One region of the Pseudoalteromonas agarivorans genome, then DNA from elsewhere that is predicted to be linked to it. Evidence: predicted binding sites of a transcription regulator. Region 1 holds the regulator's gene; the other holds the start of a gene.
What was found. Region 1 encodes sigma-54, which starts transcription at its own class of promoters, with help from an activator protein. Its sites were predicted from a motif close to GTTGGCACGNNNNTNGNNT; they were not measured.
Positions count from the first base shown of each region.

Region 2: a site for sigma-54 is predicted at 1,567-1,585, ahead of NQT65_RS12190 (DUF2726 domain-containing protein). Genes of this name have one in related genera too.

Region 1 is NZ_JANIGJ010000007.1:212,011-215,902, reverse strand. Features, by position in the region: gene lptA (lipopolysaccharide transport periplasmic protein LptA) at 1-529, shown strand, start outside; gene lptB (LPS export ABC transporter ATP-binding protein) at 526-1,251, shown strand; gene NQT65_RS14055 (RNA polymerase factor sigma-54) at 1,321-2,820, shown strand; gene hpf (ribosome hibernation promoting factor) at 2,848-3,135, shown strand; gene NQT65_RS14045 (PTS sugar transporter subunit IIA) at 3,140-3,592, shown strand; gene rapZ (RNase adapter RapZ) at 3,612-3,892, shown strand, end outside.
Region 2 is NZ_JANIGJ010000006.1:133,140-137,031, reverse strand. Features, by position in the region: gene NQT65_RS12200 (cobalamin biosynthesis protein CobD/CbiB) at 1-103, opposite strand, end outside; gene mtnN (5'-methylthioadenosine/S-adenosylhomocysteine nucleosidase) at 104-811, opposite strand; gene NQT65_RS12190 (DUF2726 domain-containing protein) at 931-1,527, opposite strand; gene folE2 (GTP cyclohydrolase FolE2) at 1,642-2,562, opposite strand; gene arcB (aerobic respiration two-component sensor histidine kinase ArcB) at 2,789-3,892, shown strand, end outside.

The DNA.
Region 1 (3,892 bases):
AATACTTATTATCCCATCGCTAATGCTTGCATTTAGCGCCTCTGCTGCTGAGCCTGCTGCTCAACCGCCAGCAAATCAAATTTCTATTAGTGCAGACCGTCAAGAAGGCCAACTTAAAGAAAACGTAGGTATTTTTGAAAAGAACGTCGAAATTGTGCATGGTAATCGCAAAATTACAGCCGACCGACTCGAAGTACATAAACGTGAAGACTTAGGGGATAACAAACAACTCCTTATTGCCACTGGCAGCCCAGCCTACTTCGAAGAAAAACAAGACGATGGTACTGTAATGAGTGCCAGTGCAAACGAAGTACGTTACGACGTAGCAAAGCGATTTTTAACGCTTGTTGGCGATGCTGAAGTCGCACAAGCCGGTCAAAAAATTAATGCTAAAAGTATTACCTACGATATGCAGCAGCAGCTTATTAGCGCAGAAAAAGACGAAAACTCTACGGATCGTGTCCACACAATTTTAGTGCCTGTTGAAGCAAAAATTAAAGAAAAAACAGGTAACGAAGGTCAACCATGAGCACCTTAAAAGCAGAACTATTAGCAAAAAGCTATAAAGGCCGCCAAGTTGTAAAAAATGTAGGCCTTGAGGTAGAAGCCGGCAGCATTGTTGGCTTATTGGGCCCTAATGGCGCAGGTAAAACCACCACCTTTTATATGATTGTAGGGTTAGTACCTAGCGACAAAGGCAAAATTTCTATTGATGATAACGACATTACGTTATTACCTATGCACAGCCGCGCCCGCTTAGGCATTGGCTATTTGCCGCAAGAGTCATCAATATTTAGAAAGCTGACAGTTTATCAAAACTTAATGGCGATTTTAGAAACGCGTAAAGAGCTCAATAAAGCCGCGCGAGAAGAAACGCTTAACAACTTACTTGATGAATTTAGTATTCAGCATATTCGCGATAGCCAAGGTATGGCGCTTTCTGGTGGTGAACGCCGCCGTGTAGAAATTGCCAGAGCACTGGCAGCGAACCCTAAATTTATTTTATTGGATGAGCCTTTTGCTGGTGTTGATCCGATTTCAGTGTTAGATATAAAGAAAATAATAGAACATCTTAAAAACCGTGGCATTGGCGTATTAATTACCGATCACAATGTAAGAGAAACCCTTGATGTTTGTGAAAAAGCCTACATTGTTTCTCATGGGGAGCTAATTGCATCTGGCACCCCAGAACACGTATTAAATGACAAAACTGTACGCGATGTTTATTTAGGCGAGCAATTTAGGCTGTAACATTTAAGCCACACCTACAAGCATCTGCTAATATTAATTATAACAACATAAAAGGATTGTTAGAGATACATGAGGCAATCATTACAGCTGCGCATGGGCCAGCAACTTACAATGACTCCACAATTGCAACAAGCGATTCGCTTGCTGCAGCTCAGTACATTGGATCTCCAGCAAGAAATACAAGAAGCACTTGATAGCAACCCGCTATTAGAAGTAGAAGAGCAAGATTACACGGAAGAGTCGGCTGGAAAAAATGAACAAAAAGCAGATACGGATGATGTAACCGTAAGCGCATCGGCTGACGATACAACCAGCGAGTACGAGCAAGACAGTGGCGAAGCTTTAAATAAAGACACCATTAGCGATGATATGGCAATGGATGTAACTTGGGATGAGTACATGAGCGCAGCCCCTGCTGCATCCTCAGGCCCAATGCCAGAAGATGAGTCTATTTATCAAGGTGCCTCTACTGAAACGCTACATGAGTATTTAATGTGGCAGCTTCAGCTTACTCCTTTTAGCCCAACTGACGAAGCCATTGCTATTGCCATTGTAGAAGCTGTAGATGACTCGGGTATTTTAACGCTAAGTTGCGAAGAAATTTTAGAAAGCTTTAACCAAGAAAACGATGACGAAGTTGAAGTTGAACTTGACGAAATAGAAGCCGTTTTAAAGCGTATTCAGTTATTTGACCCTGTAGGTATAGCCGCGCGCAGTTTACAAGAGTGCTTGTGTATTCAGCTAAACCAGTTTGATAAAGACACCCCTTTTATAGAACAAACTAAAATGATCTTAACCGATCACATTGATCTATTAGCGGCACGCGACTATCGTACATTAATGAAAAAGACTAAGCTTAAAGAAGACGAGCTTAAAGAGGTCATGACCCTAATACATACCCTCAACCCAAAACCTGCAGATACAATAGTAAGGGAAGAGTCTGAGTATGTAATACCGGATGTGTCGGTTAAAAAAATAAAAGGCCGCTGGGTGGTAGAGCTAAATCCAGATAGCATGCCAAAAATACGCGTAAATAGTCAGTACGCGGCTATGTCTCGTACCGTAAAATCAAGTGGTGATAGCCAGTTTATTCGCTCTCACTTACAAGAAGCTAAATGGTTTATAAAAAGCCTTGAAAGCAGAAACGACACGCTACTTAAGGTAACTAACTGTATTGTAAAACAGCAACAGGCATTTTTTGAACATGGCCCAGAAGCCATGAAGCCAATGGTTTTAAACGATGTTGCTGAAATGGTAGAAATGCATGAATCGACAATTTCGCGTGTTACTACGCAAAAATATATGCATACGCCACGTGGTATTTTTGAGCTTAAGTATTTTTTCTCAAGCCACGTAAGCACTGAAAACGGCGGAGAGTGTTCATCAACCGCAATACGTGCCCTAATTAAAAAGCTAATTGCCGCGGAAAACTCAGCTAAACCATTGAGTGATAGTAAAATTGCGGATATATTGGCAGAGCAAGGAATTAAAGTAGCTAGACGCACAATAGCAAAATACCGTGAATCGCTAGCTATTCCACCGTCAAATCAGAGAAAGAGTTTGATATAAGACGTAAAAAACAAAGAGGAAATGCTTATGCAACTAAACCTAACTGGTCGTCACGTAGAAGTAACTGATTCACTTAGAGACTATGTAAATAATAAATTTGCAAAGCTAGAAAGGCACTCAGATCATATTAGCAATGTGCATGTCATTCTCGATGTAGAAAAACTCAACCAAAAAGCAGAAGCGACTATTCATGTAAGTGGCGCAGATTTATTTGCCTCAACAGAGCACCAAGATATGTATGCCGCTATAGACTCGTTGATTGACAAGCTCGATCGTCAAGTCATAAAACATAAAGAGAAGCTTGCTAGACACTAATATTATGAAATTAAGTACATTAGTATGCCAGGACTGCAGCAAAGCTGCGGTCCTTTTTAGTAGTAAAAAAAGAATTTTAGAGTTTATCAGTGAGCTTGCTCATGAAAAGCTCCCCTACTTACCACAACAAGATATTCTTAATGCGCTGGCAAGCAGAGAAAAGCTAGGCAGTACTGGTATTGGCCGGGGGATCGCCATTCCTCATGGCAGAATGGGTGGCGTAGAAGAGCCGCTGGCTTTAGTACTTGTTAGCGACACGCCTGTTAACTTTGACGCTATTGATAACTGCCCTGTTGATATTTTTGTTGCACTCATCGTACCAGATGGCGATAACCAACAGCACCTAAAGACTCTGGCAACCATAGCTGATAAACTGAGCAACAAAGAATTTTGTAAACAGCTGCGTAGTGCTAAAACCGATGCAGAGCTGTATCAAGTAATTGTTGATCAATCGTAGTAAATACTAAGGGCTATAAATGGAGTTAATTATCATAAGCGGCCGTTCTGGTTCAGGTAAGTCGGTTGCTTTACGCGTGGTTGAAGATTTAGGCTATTATTGCGTAGATAATATTCCGGTCAACCTACTGCCCTCTTTAGTGCGAAGTGTTTCAGATAACTATGACAAAATAGCCGTTAGTATAGATGTTCGTAATATCCCCAAAGAACAAGACGAATTTAACGATATTCTCGAGTACCTTCCTGACTTTGCTAAACCCACACTGTTTTATTTAGATAGTGATGATCAAACACTGATCAA
Region 2 (3,892 bases), on a different contig from region 1:
TATTAGGGTGATACCAGCTTTTTAACGGGAAAAAGCGCTCAGCAATGAGCGCCACAAAAAAGGCAATAAAGTCCAAATGGTTTTGAACAATATTGCTTAGCATTTACAGCGTAACTTTTGTTAGTTTTTCCAATAGTGCAACAACCATTTTTGATGAATTGATTGATGCAGTCTCTAGGTATTCTTCAAACGATTGCGGCGACTCTTTACCGGCAATGTCAGACATAGAGCGAATAACCACAAATGGCGTATTAAGCGCAAAACACGTTTGTGCAATAGATGCGCCTTCCATTTCTACTGCAAGCATTGTAGGAAAGTCGCTGCGTGCTTTATCAATTCGCACTGGATCACACATAAATGAATCACCCGTACAAATTAAGCCTACTAAGGTTTTTACTTCGCTAATTTGCGCAATGGTTTGCTCGGCAGCTTCAACTAGTTTTGGGTGTGCGGCAAAGCCTGCTGGCATTTGTGGAACTTGGCCAATTTCGTAGCCAAAAGCGGTTACATCTACATCGTGATGGCGTACTTCTGAAGAGATAACAACATCGCCAACACTTAGAGAGGGATCAAAGCCACCGGCAGAACCTGTGTTGATAACACAGTCAGGATTAAAGTTATCAATTAATAACGTGGTTGCAATCGTTGATGCCACTTTACCAATACCCGATTGCACAAGTGTTACTGTATTACCTGCTAATTCGCCTGTGTAAAAGGTAAACCCTGCTTTAGTTAGCACTTGTGGGTTTTGCATTGCTTCACGTAAAATTTTAACTTCTGGCTCCATTGCGCCAATAATACCAACATTCATAGTGTTTGATTCCTGAGTTTGAATACGTAGATTATACGTGAAGTTAGCAATAAAAAACAAAAAAGCGAGCTGTTTTACGGCTCGCTTTAAATACTTTTAGGAGAGTATTTAATTCTATTTTAAATTTCGGCTAACGCAGTGGTTTGCGCTTTAGCCTGAGAAGGTGACAATACCGCAGGTTTACTTACACGATTACGTATTGGACGAGCCGATTGCACCGCTGCAGGTTTGCCTAATTTAAACATAATTGCATCGCGCACCTCAGAAGGGCGGTAGCCTGATTTTACTTTCATACGAATATGTGGAATGCCAGCAGATTCTAAAGCGCCGTTTACAAACCAGTCGCGCTGCGCTTTGTGGCCATCTTTATTGGCGTTGTTAACTAAATCGACCGCTGCCACTATCGTCATTTTTTCTTTATCTACCAGCACAAAATCGAGTTGCTTATTTTTAGCTTTAGCTAAAGCTGCACGTTTTGATTTAGCTGAGAGGCCTTGCTTGCAGTCGATTACATCGATGAGTTTGACGCGGCTCACAATTTTATATTGATCGCCTACCGCACGCTCTAAAAGATTTAAAAATGCACCCTCAACCTGTGTAAACACGGTTTGTTTGCGGGTAAAAGGATAGGGATTGCCGCCATCATCACTAAATTTTGACGCAACCACAGAGGCCCCAACCACTAATACTAAAATTGATAATAAAGCGAATTCCATACGGTAACTCCATAACAACAAATTGACACTGCTCAAGTAAAGCAATTTACGTGCCTAAAAATTGGTTGTTATGGCTAATTACCGTATGTATTTATTATTAATGCAGCAGGGCTGCTAGGCTTTGTAACCGCCCTCAATTCCTTTAACGGCAATAGCGACTGCATCATGCGCATGGAGTGATTCGTAATGATTAATTTGTAGCCAGTAATCACTAAAGTTATCGTTTTCAAGAACCGCTTTAATTTTACGTGCAGCGTCTTCACAAAACATTAAATTTTGACCGTTAAGGCGGGCAAATTCTTGCTCATCTTCACGTTTTACTGCCGCTTGTACCGGGGTTTTTAGCTCAGCTTCTAATGTATCAATTAAATTTACTACGTCAAATTCACTAATCGTGTTGTCTAGCTTTACTTTAACGTTTGCAATTGAACGCTGTGAGTGAGGCGTTGCCACAATACCCTGTGTTGTACCTAGCCATGCTAAAACATCTTTTTGATTAAGTGTTTCTTGATTAAACTTTTCGCTAAAAGCATTTTGAATAAGCTGGCGAGCAAGTGCTGCAGAGCATGGACAGGTTGATGAATAAGTAACATCAACGCTTAGCTCGTAGCTAATTACGCTATTTTCAATAGTGCTGGTTAGGGTAATTGGGTAGCTTTTCCAACCTGCTTTACCGCTTAACAACGATTTACGACGCAGTGGTAACTCAAATTTAAACTCTATTTGGGCTTTGTCACTTAATCCTTCGTGGCTGGTGATAAAGGTATCGAGTGCTTGAGCTAAAGTTTGTGGGTTAACTTGTTGCTCTGTTGAGAGTAAATCAAGCGCTAAAAATAAACGCGACATATGAATGCCTTTAGCGTCTTCTTTATGCAAATTAACAAAGGCACGCGCTTTTGCGTTAACGGTAACGGGTGCTAAATCTTTCGATTCAAAAATAAATGGCAGTTCTATTTCGCCCATACCAACCCAGTCTAACTTACCTGTTTGTAAGGCGGGAGCCGTATCAGCTATATCGGGCATGTTGGTTTGCATGTGCGCTACTCGTTATTGGTCATAATAAAGCGCAGCATTTTACACTAAATAATTTATTGCTGAAATGATGAGTTTAACAAGTAGGCAAAAGTAAACATGAAAATTTTCTGTTTTTGTCGCACAACATGAATATAGCTAATAGAAAAATGCTAAAATCTGCTGCAAAATGCGTTTGACTATTAATAGGCACTTTTTATTTATGCCTAGTAACGAGATACACTGACCTATGACCGATTCTTCTTTGAGCCCTTGGGCTCGAGTACTTTCTAGTTTAATAACTCGCTTTGGCGAGTTAAAAACCGCGGCAATGTGCTACGCGCTTTTATTAGGCGTGTCGCTTATATTGTCGAGTATGTTTTATTATGTGGCACTGGGTGAGGTTAATTTAGTTGATATTTTAGCAGTGGTATTTTTTACCGCGGTTGTATCTCCTTTTATGATCAGTATTTTACTCAACTCGATTAGACAATTAGATGCCTCATACGCTTATTTAGACAGCGCCACAAAACAAGAAAAGCTGTTAAATCAAACGTTAAAAGATAATATCAACCGCCTCAACATTGAAATAGATGAGCGAAAAATGGCTTTTCATGCCAAGCATCGCGCCATTGAAGAGCTTCGCCGCGAAATAGCAGAGCGTAAAAAAACACAACAAGAACTTGCTCAGCAAGGCATGCTCCTTCGCTCTATTGTCGACTCTTCCCCCGATTTATTTTATTACCGAGATAACAACGGCGTGTTTGCCGGCTGTAATAAAATGTTTGAAGAGGTTATGGGCAAAACCAGTGCTGAACTAATTGGTAAAACAGTGGAACAGATTTTCCCTAGCTACTTTTTAGCAGAAGTACTCAGAACCGATAAACAAGTAGAGCAAACGCATCAAGCGCTGACAATTGATGTTGAATATATGGTTAATGGCGAAAACCGTTGGTTTGAGCTGCGTAAATTACCGTTTATAAACGATCAAGGTGACTACATAGGTTTGCTTGCATTTGGCCGTGATATAACCAGCCGTAAAGAAGCAGCACAAGCGCTTGAAACAGCCTATAAGGATAAAGGTAAGTTTATAGCAACGCTTAGTCATGAGCTGCGCACGCCATTAAATGGCATTGTAGGTTTAACCCGCATGCTGCTTGATACAGAGCTTAATAAGCAGCAACGCAGTTGGTGTAATACGGTGTTTTCGAGCGCTGAAACCTTAGGTAATATTTTTAACGATATTATAGATTTAGATAAAATAGACCGAGAGCAGTTAGATATAGCAACCGACTCTATTAACGTTTCAGACTTTATTAACGATGTAGTGAACTTTGCAGGTTTAATTGCTGAA